DNA from 2 places in the Paenibacillus sp. P36 genome. Region 2 is predicted to be linked to the other one. Evidence: predicted binding sites of a transcription regulator. Region 2 holds the regulator's gene; the other holds the start of a gene.

Region 1 (6,521 bases), 1.5 Mb from region 2:
GCTTTACAAAGCAGGCGATACTGACGCCTTTGATTTGACAAGTTCCGCCTATCTGAATGTAGGAGCAGCAAGTGCGCTAGAGCTTACTGTGAACGGCACCGTGGTACCTGTTGGTGATACGCCTAATCCAAAGCGTGTACAGCTGAACTTGCAAAAAAACTAGCATTTTGGCATTTCCTGCGCTTTCCCGGGTAATGAAATCATTTCCTCAAGAGACATCCTAGGCCGTGGGGCTGCGGGATGTTTCTTTTTATTAGACTTCTTGCTATAATGCTATTGTAATTTGATGGAAAGGGTGTTTGGTCTAAGATGAGTTCAGAAAGTTCGTTCGATATTGTATCCAAGGTAGATATGCAGGAGTTAAATAACGCCATTCAACAGGCTGAAAAAGAGATTGCAACCCGCTTTGATTTTAAGGGTAGCAAAAGCAGCATTAAATTAGAAAAAGATCAATTAGTCGTTACTTCGGATGATGAGTTCAAGCTTCAGAATGTTCTAGATATCCTGCATGCCAAAATGACAAAACGCGGGATTTCGATCAAAAATCTCGATTACAGCAAGGTAGAACCAGCGGCCAGCTCGACCGTAAGACAGAAAATCAGCATGAAACAAGGTGTCGATCAAGAAAATTCGAAAAAGATCAACGTCCTGATTCGTGATTCGAAACTTAAGGTGAAAACGCAAGTACAAGGAGATCAAATTCGGGTAACGGGCAAGAGCCGTGATGATTTGCAGGCTGTTATCGCTCTGCTTCGCAAGGCGGATATTCCTCTTGATCTACAATTTGTAAACTTAAAATAGGCATACATACCCTGTTATTGAAAGAGAAGCCCCCTGCTGCGAGGGGGTTTTTACATTTTGACACCCTATAGGGCTTGTATTATACTTGTAGGGAGCGTTTTTAGGACTATTGGAGGTTGTTTCTTTCATGACAGAAAAGGTTAAAGTAGTAACCCTCGGATGCGAGAAGAATATGGTCGATTCCGAGATTATGGCTGGATTAATACATGGGCGTGGTTTTCAGCTTGTAGATAACAAGGAAGATGCCACTGTCATTATCGTGAACACTTGCGGGTTCATTGATGCAGCGAAAGAAGAATCCGTAAATACAATTTTGGATATGGCAGAACTCAAAGAAACAGCGAATCTTAAGGCGCTTATCGTTTCAGGTTGCTTAACCCAGCGTTACAAAAAGCAGCTGCTCGATGAAATGCCGGAGATTGACGGAATCGTGGGAACGGGAGATTTTGACAAAATCAATGATATCGTTGATGAGGCTCTGCGCGGGAAAAGACCGATTCTTGTTGGGAATCCGGTATTTAACTATGATGCGGACCTGCCGAGGCTTGTTACAACGCCTAGATATACAGCGTATGTAAAAATCGCCGAAGGCTGCGATAATGCGTGCACATTCTGTAGTATCCCGATCATGCGCGGAAACTTCAAGAGCAGAAGCATGGAGTCCATTGTTGCGGAAGTAGCTAACTTGGCTTCCCAAGGCGTGAAAGAAATTAGCTTAATTGCACAGGATTCTACGAACTACGGGACAGATTTGTATGATAGCTTTATGCTGCCTACTCTTCTGAATAAAGTGAGCGAGGTAGAAGGCATTGAGTGGGTACGTCTGCACTATGCATATCCTGGTTTCTTTAGTGATGAATTAATTGAAGTGATGGCGACAAACCCGAAAGTGTGTAAATACATCGATATGCCGCTTCAACACAGCGAAGATTCCATTCTTAAACGTATGCGTAGACCTGGCCGTCAAAAGGATACCCGTGAACTGGTTCGCAAAATTCGCGAATCGATCCCGGATGTTGCACTTCGGACTTCTCTTATTGTAGGGTTCCCGGGAGAAACGGAAGAAGATTTCGAGAACTTGAAACAATTTGTTCGTGATGTACAGTTCGACCGCCTTGGTGTTTTTGCCTATTCCAAAGAAGATGATACGCCGGCGGCACGTTTGCCGAATCAAGTGCCTGATGATGTGAAAGAGTATCGTGCGAATGCAATCATGGAAATCCAAAGAGAAATTTCGAATATCCGCGGCGGACGCCGTATCGGTCAAGAAATTGATGTACTGATTGAGCGGTACGATGGCAGAAGCGATGTGTATATTGGACGTTCTCAATTTGATGCTCCCGAGATCGATGGGGAAGTATTCGTTTCGAATGGTAAACTGACAATCGGTGAACTTGCCAAAGTTCGTATTACCCACTCTTATGAGTTTGACTTATCTGGGGAGGTAATTGCATGAACCTGGCCAACCGCATCACCGTGGCGAGGATTTTACTAGTACCGATCATCATGTTTTTTTTGTTGATTAAGGTAAAATTCCCTCATATACGGATTGAGGAATTTAGCATTACGTATAATCAAATTATTGCTGCTACTATTTTCATTATTGCAGCGAGCACAGATAGTTTAGATGGTTATATTGCCAGAAAACGCAATTTAGTAACCAATTTAGGCAAGCTGCTTGATCCCTTGGCGGATAAGCTGCTTGTTACGGCTGTGCTCGTTTCACTAGTGGAAATGGGTAAAGTAGATGCTTGGATCGTCATTGTCATTATCAGTAGAGAATGGGCTGTAACAGGTCTTCGTCAAATTGCTCTGCTGGAAGGCACAGTGATGGCGGCTAGTAAGTGGGGAAAAGCAAAGACTGCAGCTCAGATTACAGCCATCATAGCGCTACTTATCAATAATTTTCCGTTTACGTTTGTGGATTTCCCTTTTGATGTCATAGCAAGTTGGGCAGCGGCCATCATTACGGTCTACTCAGGTATCGAGTATTTTGTGAAAAATAAACATGTCATAGACTTTTCAGAAAAGACACAATAGGGCTTCCTATTGGTTTTTTTCTATTCTAGGAGGATGCTGGGATGAAAGCAGAAATCGTTGCCGTTGGAACAGAGCTCTTGCTTGGCCAAATTGTTAATACGAACGCTCAATTTCTTTCCAGGGAGTGCGCCGCAATTGGTGTGGACATATATTTCCAGACCGTAGTGGGCGATAATGAGCAGAGATTGCTGGAAAGCCTCACATTAGCCGCCTCCAGAGCCGATGTGGTCATCTGCACAGGTGGTTTGGGTCCTACGCAGGATGACCTCACAAAAGATGTCCTAGCGGCTTACGTAGGCCGTCAGTTAATCATTCATGAGCCATCGATGAATGCAATCACCCAGATGTTTCAATCACGCGGGATACATATGGTAGAAAGCAACAGGCGCCAAGCGTTAATGCTTGAGGGCAGTGATCCATTACATAACGAAACAGGACTGGCCGTAGGTGTTGCCTTCACGTTTGAAGGAACTCATTTCATTCTTCTACCTGGACCGCCTAAAGAAATGAAACCCATGTTTACCAACTATGCGATTCCTTGGCTGCGTGCGGTTATGCATGATGAAGTTCCGCTTTATTCCAAAATGCTCAAATTTGCCGGCATCGGTGAGTCTAATTTAGAGCATCAATTAATTGATTTGATTCAAGCACAATCGGACCCAACCATCGCTCCATATGCCAAAGAAGGCGAAGTGACGATTCGTCTGACGACCCGCGCGCAAACGGCGGAAGAGGGCGAACGCAAACTGTTTGCGACAGAACAAGAGATTAGAAGCCGTTTAGGCCAGCACATTTACGCGGATCAAGACGTACCGATTGAAACGATGGTTTTGAAAATGCTGGATGAACGCAAGCTGTCGCTTGCAGTTGCTGAGAGCTGCACAGGCGGTTTGCTCAGTGATTTAATAACTTCAATACCCGGGAGCTCGAGCTCTTTCCTGGGGGGGATTATCTGTTATTCCAATGCGCTAAAACATAAGCTTCTCGGTGTTCCTATGGAGGTGTTGGAAGGCGAGGGTGCGCCGGGTGCTGTCAGCAGCGAAACAGCGGTTATCTTAGCAGAGAGTTTGCTCACGACAACGGGAAGTGACTTTGGCATTTCCGTAACCGGTGTAGCCGGTCCTGGCTCGTCTGAAGGCAAGCCTGTCGGACTTGTATATATTGGATTTGCGCAGAAGAACGCGGAGACACAAGTCATTACGCTGCAGCTTTCCGGCAACCGGGAATCGATTAAGCATAGATCCGCGAAGAGCGCGCTCTACCACCTTTGGAAACAGTTGAAAGATAGCTAGAGTTCGCATATAATCAAAGAAGTGTTAACGGAAGAACCGTAACAAAGCGATAACTTTGTTGCGGTTTTTTGTTTGTTCGCGAAAAAAAACGAATGTATGTTCGAAAAAGTACTTGGCAAACACCCCGAAACAAGTTATCATATACCTATAATGATAGAAGGAAGTGAGTGTTTTGACAGACCGTCGCGCAGCACTTGATAATGCATTACGACAAATTGAGAAACAGTTCGGTAAAGGCTCCATCATGAAGCTTGGAGAATCAACGCATATGCAAGTTGAGACGATTTCAAGCGGAGCGTTAGCCCTTGATATTGCACTAGGAATAGGTGGATTCCCACGCGGAAGAATTATTGAAGTATACGGACCTGAATCCTCAGGTAAAACAACAGTAGCTTTACATGCGATCGCTGAAGTCCAGAAGGTTGGCGGACAAGCTGCATTTATCGATGCAGAGCACGCGTTGGATCCTTCTTATGCAAGTAAGCTCGGCATTAACATAGATGAGCTGTTGCTCTCTCAACCTGATACCGGTGAGCAAGCTCTAGAGATCGCAGAAGCGCTTGTAAGAAGCGGCGCGGTAGATATTATCGTTATCGACTCTGTAGCGGCACTAGTACCTAAAGCAGAGATCGAAGGCGAAATGGGAGACTCTCACGTGGGTCTGCAAGCACGTCTGATGTCTCAAGCACTTCGTAAGCTATCTGGTGCAATTAACAAATCCAAGGTTATTGCGATTTTCATTAACCAGTTGCGTGAGAAGGTCGGCGTTATGTTTGGAAACCCGGAGACAACGCCTGGTGGCCGTGCACTGAAGTTCTACTCCTCCGTTCGACTGGATGTTCGTCGCATAGAAACCATCAAGCAAGGTAACGATATGGTCGGTAACCGCACGAGGATTAAGGTCGTTAAGAATAAAGTAGCTCCTCCGTTCAAACAAGCGGAAGTAGATATTATGTACGGTGAAGGAATCTCACGTGAAGGCAGTATCATTGATATCGCAACTGAGATGGATATCGTGAATAAAAGCGGAGCTTGGTATTCCTATGAGGGCGAACGTTTAGGCCAAGGTCGTGAAAATGCTAAGCAATTCTTGAAAGATAACAAAGCAATTGCCGAAACGATCGAGCAAAAAATCCGTGAAAACAGCAATTTGATTGTTGCTGTCGGACCAAATGTGGACGAGGAAGACGATGAGTTAGAAGCGGCTTTCGAGTAAGATTCGATTATATATCATACCGTGAAAGCACCTTAAACCTTAGGTTAGGGTGCTTTCGTGCATGAAAGGGGCTAGAAAGCTTGGAGCAGGAAGATCAGCAGATGTCTATCATCACATTAGTGGAGAAACAGAAGCGGGGGAAGCACCGCTATAACATATTTTTGAATGAAGAGTATGCGTTTTCCGTTCACGAAGACATTTTGATTAAGCATCGACTAGTCAAAGGAGAGAGCGTAGATCTCCAAGATATTGAGAGAATTATTCAAGATGAAGAACGGAATAATTCGTACATGAAAGCTTTGCGAGCGATTGGCCGGAGACCGCACTCATCGAGCGAGTTGAAACGCAAGCTCAAAGAATCAGGTTATGAACCACCTATTATCGAATGGGTGATTGAGAAGTTAGCTTCGCAAAATTATCTGAATGATGAAGAGTTTGCTAAAATGTGGACGGACAGCCGGATTATTTCTCAAAAGAAAGGCCGTAACCTCGTTCGTCAAGAGCTGCAACAAAAAGGCATCGATAAAGAGTTGGTTAAACATGCAATGGAGAACATCAATCAAGAAGATGAAATAGCTGGAGCCATGAAACTTGCTCAAACGAAATGGAAGCAAACCTCTGGCGAGGTTTTTGATAAGAAGAGAAAGACGGCAGCTTTTCTAATGCGCAGAGGGTACACGGGTGCCGTTGTGACGAAGGTACTTGGGCAATTGAGCAGCGAGCCGAGTGAAGATGATTTCGAAATCCATGATGATTCCTTCGATGATTAATGTTGTAAAATAATAACTGAAATTACTTAACAATATGAATGAATAAAAGGGGACGCAGTTGGGCATGATGATCTTCTCATGGACTATCGCTTGACAAGCTTCTTCGACAAAAGATAAAATAACAGTGTATATTTTCATAATGTATTCAAAATCATACTTATTTCATTGATTTTGAGGGGACAGATGTAAAAACCGCCAATTTTTACTCTGTTGATTATGGATTATTAGCACTATAGTGCCTCTTACGCACAGTGCGCATTCATTTAAAAGCCATACTCTTTTTACTTTAGGGTATGTATGACTAGTTAAACAATTAAAAATCGGATTAAAAAACCGAACGGAATCCCAGGCTAACACCTTGGAGAAACCAACGAGGAGGTGAACAAGATGACTGTCATCTGG
Region 2 (6,521 bases):
GGCGAACATGCTTTAGCACATTTCTATGAGCTCAAAGAAATTGAATGGGATATGTACCGCACCCAGGTTCACCAATGGGAAAGAGATCAATATCTGTCCCTATACTAGGATCATCAGCAATGTTTGAAAATTAGATAAGATAGCCCGTCATGATTCAGGTAAATCCTGAACTGATGGGCTTTTTCATGCGAAGGAGCAGGTACTCATGGATAATTTTTTAGTCAACTTAGAGAAATATGCGGAACTAGTGGTAAAAATTGGCGTTAATTTGACCAAAGGTCAAGACCTAATGATCGAGTCACCGATGGAATGCGTGGACTTGACGCGCCTAATTGTTAAGAAAGCTTATGAGGCTGGTGCGAACTATGTGCAGGTGAATTGGCAGGATGATTTCCTGACGCGTGCGCGCTTAGAGACGGCTCATGATGATGCACTCGACTACTACCCAGTGTGGTACACGGATATGTTGGAGCGTTTTGTTGAAAATGGCGGCGCACTTCTGAATATTAAGGTGCCAGATCCAGATTTGTACGCCGGTATTGACCCTGGCATGATTTCCAGAGCTTCAAAGGCGATGGCAACAGCACGTTCTAAGTATCAAAAATATGTAAGAACGAGCACGTTCAGCTGGTGCTTGATTAAAGCTCCAACTGCTGCTTGGGCATCCAAAGTGTATGCGGATCTTCCTGAAGAAGAGCGGTTGGATGCGATGTGGGATGCTATTTTCCGTTTTAATCGAGTGTATGAAATTGATCCGGTTAGCGCATGGCGTGCACATATTGAGCAGTTGAAACGCGTTCGCAAGGTACTAAACGATAAGCAATATGCAGCGCTGCAATATCGGGCTGCAGGGACTGATTTGCGCGTAGAGCTGCCAGATGGCCACATTTGGCTTGGCGGGGATAAAGCGAACGCAAGAGGGATTCGCTTTGTTGCGAATATGCCGACGGAAGAAGTATTTACGATGCCCAAACGGACAGGCGTTAATGGGACGGTAACAAGTACCATGCCGCTGAATGTGAATGGCGCATTGGTTGACAAGTTTTCGTTCAGGTTCGAAGACGGGAAGGTCGTAGATTATAAGGCAGAGGTCGGCCATGAGCATTTGACCAGGTTATTGGAGATGGACGAAGGCGCTCGTTATTTAGGCGAAGTCGCGCTTGTTCCCTATGATTCGCCGATATCCAATCTAAAACGGATTTTTTACAATACAGGCATTGATGAAAATGCCTCTTGCCATCTTGCTTTGGGTAGCTGCTATCCAATCAATATGAAGGATGGGGCTTCTTTATCCAACGAGGAGCTGAAAGTAAGAGGCGGGAACACAAGTCTGATCCACGTGGATTTCATGATCGGGACGGCTGATCTTGAGATTGGCGGTGTGCTTCAGGATGGCAGTTTGGAACCTATTTTCCGTCAGGGGAATTGGGCGTTAGCATTTTGATTAGTAAGAAAACCGAGGGACGAATTGTCCTTCGGTTTTCTGTCTTTATAGGAGGAACTATAGTCCCTTATTTGCGAGAAAAAGCACATTATCCACTAGTGAGGGGAACTGAAGTTCGCTATTTTGTTGATTTCACTGGTAGAATGATTGTTGGACGTCAAATAAAGACCTGTAGTTCCTCTACGAGATTAAAATGGCTATATTTCTCCAAATAGAGTATTACAGTTCCCTTATCCTGTTTCGTAGACCCTTAGCTGGATTCGCTCGCACCTAAAAAGGACCGTCAGGCTGATTCACCTGACGGTCCTTCTTAGTCTTACATATCGCGGAATAATCCGATGACTCGGCCTAGAATCGTAACATTCTTCAGTAGAATGGGTTTCAAAGCAGAGTTTTCCGGTTGAAGGCGGATATGATCCTTCTCTTTGTAAAAACGCTTGACCGTCGCTTCATCGTCTTCCGTCATCGCGACAACGATGTCACCGTTGTTCGCTGTTTGCTGCTGCTTGACGATGACATAATCACCGTTATGTATGCCGGCTTCGATCATACTGTCTCCCATGACGCTAAGCATAAACACATTGTTATCTCCGACCATGCTGACTGGAAGAGGGAAGTAGTCTTCGATGTTCTCTGTCGCCGTAATCGGTACCCCGGCGGTAACTTTACCTACGAGCGGAACACGTGCAACGGAAACAGCGAAATGAGTTTCGGCACCGTCTAAGCCAAGAATCTCGATAGCGCGAGGTTTGGTTGGATCACGACGAATCAAACCTTTCTTCTCAAGACGCTCCAAATGACCGTGTACGGTTGAACTGGAGGCTAGTCCGACAGCCTCGCCGATTTCGCGTACGGAAGGCGGGTAACCCTTATCTTTCACTTCGTTCTTAATGTATTCTAAAATAGCTTGTTGACGCTGCGAAATCTTACTCAATAGTTATCACTCCAATACTGGGAATCATTACCCAAAGTATAACATAGAACCCGAGTTCGTACAAACATAAGTTCGAATAAATCGTTGACTCAAACATGTGTTCGTGTTATTCTAAAAACAGAACAAATGTTTGGGGGATGATTATTCATGTATATGGCCTACTCACACACGACCAATTCACGCACACCTCATAGATCAACTGCCGCGTCCAAAGGGATTGCAACCAAATCACGTAATACGAAAACAATCATTCGATTTCTTTTTATTGCATTAATTCTGGGGACTGTGTTCTCATTCGGTGCCATGGTACAAGCATATGCGGCGGCGTCTTCACCGACGAGCAGTGTATTAAATAACGCTGAAACTAAGAAAGTTGTCCAGGAGCAAGTTGTCATTCAAGAGGGGGACACGCTCTGGGGCATTGCGACTGCTCATAAGAAAGATAGAGAGAACATTCGTTCCTATATAGATGAGATTAAGACGAAAAATCATTTAACTACGAGCTCCTTGAAAGAAGGACAGGTTTTATTGCTCCCTTAATCAGTACTTTCCTATGGAATGGAAATAGACGAATAGAGGCTAGGAATTATTCCTATGTCTCTTTTTGTTGTTTTCTTGACATTCCACTAGAGGGATGGCAAAGTAATAGTCATATTGAATTTTTGAACTGGAGGATCACTATGAGTGACAGTATGGAAAAAACCATCGAACGCATTAATGAGCTTGCTCGTAAAGCGAAAACCGTTGGCTTATCGGATGCGGAAATCGATGAACGAAATGAATTGAGAAAAAAATATATTGAGGCTTTCCGAGGCAATCTTAAAGTTCAACTTGATTCCATCAAGTTTACGGACGAAGAGTAGTTGCTTTTTCACATAGAAACAACATTCAAAGGGGAAATGAATGATGACGTTGAAGGCTGTACTTTTTGATTTAGATGATACGCTCTTGTGGGATGACCGCAGTGTACAGGAAGCTTTTGAAGCAACTTGCGTGGAAGCAGCGAAACACGCGGCAGTGAATCCGGAAGAATTGGAAGCCGCTGTTCGTAAAGAAGCCCGTGCTTTATACGAATCCTATGAACCTTTTCCATTCACCAAAATGATTGGAATTAATCCATTTGAAGGGCTTTGGGCTAATTTCACACAAGGTGAAAATGAGAATTTTCGCAAGTTGGAAGCATTAGCACCAGGTTATCGCACTGAAGCGTGGACTCGCGGGCTTCGCGCGTTAGGCGTAGAAGATGCAGAGCTGGGGTACAAGCTGGGCGAGCTTTTTCCTGCTGAACGCCGCAATCGTCCCTATGTTTATGAAGAAACTTTCCGTGTGCTGGACGCATTGAAGGGTAAGTACAAGTTGCTCCTCCTAACAAACGGATCACCTGATCTTCAAAAAGAAAAATTAGCTGGCGTGCCAGCCATTACGTCCTATTTCGATCATATTGTCATTTCCGGGGAATTTGGAGTGGGTAAACCGGATGTTTCTATTTTCCACCATGCGCTGGAACTTCTAGGGATTCATGCGGATGAAGGTATCATGATCGGTGATAAACTGACGACGGATATTCTCGGTTCCGGACGTGTAGGTATGCGCAATATTTGGATTAATCATCATGGGCTACAAAGTGGAGATGAGATTGTTCCTGCGAATGAGGTATCGCGCTTAGAGGAAGTTTTACCGATTATCGCTAATGCTTAATACAGCATAACGAAAAGCCCAACAGTGGTTTGGACAAGGTGTCCTGCGCTGTTGGGCTTTCTTCTAAGAAAAAGTATTAGGCTTTGATGAAAGCTGGATCTTCCACGTTATAAGCGACCCATCCATCTTTTTCAATGAATAGACGTACGGCAACGATTTGACGATTATCCATCAGTGTGAAGAAGTGGTTTGTGTTCTCAGGAACCGAGATGACATCCCCTGGCTCAAGTTCAACATCGAAATAACCGAGTTCTTCGGATTTAATGATGAAGATCCCTTTACCGGAAACGATAGCGCGAATCTCATCTTCTGTGTGTGTATGAACTTGCTCAAATTTCTTAAGCAGTTCTTCGATATTCGGTGTAGCATCGGAAAGGGAGATAACATCCCAGATTTCGTAACCGCGTCTAGCCGCTAAATCACGGATTTCCGGCTCATACGCTCTGATGATTTGAGCTTTCTCTTCATCATTCAGTACGAATTTCTCGCGCAGTGCTTCAGGAAGCTTGTTCGCATCCCAATGTTCATATACAACTTCTTGGCTATCCAAGAAGGCTTTGACTTGCTCTTCGCCTTCGATTCGTTCATTCGTATTGCGAATTCTAATTTGTGCCATGCAGCATCCCTCTTTCTTAGTAAATATACTTGTATTATAGTGGAAATGGTGTGCCCTGTCGATGCATGATCATAAGTTTACCCGATAAATCCTATAGGTTTTTATGATAATTCAAAATCTTTTCATAGAAGCCGTATTCTGTTACACTAAATCTTAACATAATTTGTCGATTATTTATTATTTATCGCTTCAGGATAAGTTGAAAGGGAGTCATTTCATGTCTAAACCACCGATTCAAGAACAGCTAAAGAAAAAGATCATGATCCTCGATGGCGCCATGGGTACCATGATTCAGCAAGAGAATTTAACAGCTGAAGATTTCGGCGGCGATGATTTAGACGGCTGTAATGAAATTCTATGCGTAACTCGCCCGGATGTGATTCGTAAGATTCATGAAGCTTATTTCGCCGCAGGCGCGGATATGATAGAAACGAACACGTTCGGAACGACAAGTGTAGTACTTGCCGAGTATGATCTGCAAGACCGTCACCGCGAATTGAATCTCGCTGCAGCCAAGTTGGCAATCGAGGCAGCGAACAAATATTCAACGCCGGAATGGCCGCGATATGTCGTAGGGGCTATGGGGCCAACAACCAAAACCTTATCAGTAACAGGTGGCGTTACGTTCGACCAATTGGAAGATAGTTACTACGAACAAGCTTTAGCTTTATGTGAAGCAGGGGTCGATGCGATTCTTCTGGAAACGTCACAAGATACACTGAACGTGAAAGCAGGGAGTATTGGGATTCGCAGAGCTTTTGAAAAGCTGGGCTTCGAGCTTCCGATTATGATTTCGGGAACGATTGAACCGATGGGAACAACGCTGGCCGGGCAGAATATCGAATCCTTTTACATCTCACTTGAACATTTGAAACCTATTTCTATGGGATTGAACTGTGCTACGGGCCCTGAGTTCATGCGGGATCACATCCGAACGCTTGCGGGGATTGCGGAGACCGCCATCAGCTGTTATCCGAACGCTGGATTGCCGGATGAGAATGGTCACTATCATGAATCGCCGGAATCCTTGGCCAAGAAAATGGCCGGTTTTGCTGAGCAGGGCTGGCTGAATATTGCCGGTGGATGCTGTGGAACAACTCCTGAGCACATTCGTGCTATGGCAGAAACGCTTAGCGAGTACAAACCTAGAACGGAATATGGAACCCATTTACCCGCTGTTTCGGGAATTGAAACCTTATTTATCGAACCTGAGAACCGCCCCATCATGGTCGGTGAACGTACGAATATTTCGGGATCCCGTAAATTCAAACGCTTGATTAAGGAAGGCAAATTTGAAGAAGGCTCAGAAATTGCACGTAATCAAGTGAAAAACGGTGCACATGTCATCGATATTAACTTACAGGATACGGATATAGATGAAGCTTACGCGGTAGAAGAGTTCATGCAGCAGGTGGTCAAAAAGGTGAAAGTGCCTTTGATGATTGACTCCACGTATGATCACATTATCGAGCTGGGACTTAAATATTCGCAAGGTAAAGCGATTATTAACTCCATTAATCTAGAGGATGGCGAATCGAAATTTGCTGGGATTTTACCTCTCATCCATAGATATGGGGCCGCCGTTGTTTGTATTCTCATTGATGAACGGGGTCAGGCCGTTTCGCGCGAAGCGAAGATTGAAGTAGCAACACGTTCTTATGAGCTGCTAACCGAGAAATACGGGATGAATCCGGAGGATATCATTTTTGATCCGAATATGTTCCCTGTCGGTTCTGGAGATCCGCAGTATATCGGTTCTGCTGTGGAAACGATCGAAGGAATCAAGCTGATTAAAGAGAAATATCCAAGAGCCAAAACCATTCTTGGTT

Evidence for each region. Region 2 encodes LexA, which represses DNA repair genes until DNA is damaged. Its sites were predicted from a motif close to CGAACATATGTTCG; they were not measured.
Region 1: a site for LexA is predicted at 4,223-4,236, ahead of recA (recombinase RecA). Genes of this name have one in related genera too.

Annotation. Positions count from the first base shown of each region.
Region 1 covers NZ_AP038372.1:5,003,275-5,009,795, reverse strand. The annotation lists gene ACKTT9_RS22475 (helix-turn-helix domain-containing protein) at 1-163, shown strand, start outside; gene ACKTT9_RS22470 (YajQ family cyclic di-GMP-binding protein) at 310-801, shown strand; gene rimO (30S ribosomal protein S12 methylthiotransferase RimO) at 929-2,257, shown strand; gene pgsA (CDP-diacylglycerol--glycerol-3-phosphate 3-phosphatidyltransferase) at 2,254-2,841, shown strand; gene ACKTT9_RS22455 (competence/damage-inducible protein A) at 2,883-4,133, shown strand; gene recA (recombinase RecA) at 4,306-5,349, shown strand; gene ACKTT9_RS22445 (regulatory protein RecX) at 5,430-6,119, shown strand; gene rny (ribonuclease Y) at 6,507-6,521, shown strand, end outside.
Region 2 covers NZ_AP038372.1:3,525,478-3,531,998, forward strand. The annotation lists gene glnA (type I glutamate--ammonia ligase) at 1-108, shown strand, start outside; gene ACKTT9_RS15675 (aminopeptidase) at 206-1,444, shown strand; gene lexA (transcriptional repressor LexA) at 1,761-2,378, opposite strand; gene ACKTT9_RS15685 (LysM peptidoglycan-binding domain-containing protein) at 2,526-2,918, shown strand; gene ACKTT9_RS15690 (DUF896 domain-containing protein) at 3,059-3,241, shown strand; gene ACKTT9_RS15695 (HAD family hydrolase) at 3,285-4,076, shown strand; gene ACKTT9_RS15700 (1,2-dihydroxy-3-keto-5-methylthiopentene dioxygenase) at 4,153-4,692, opposite strand; gene metH (methionine synthase) at 4,910-6,521, shown strand, end outside.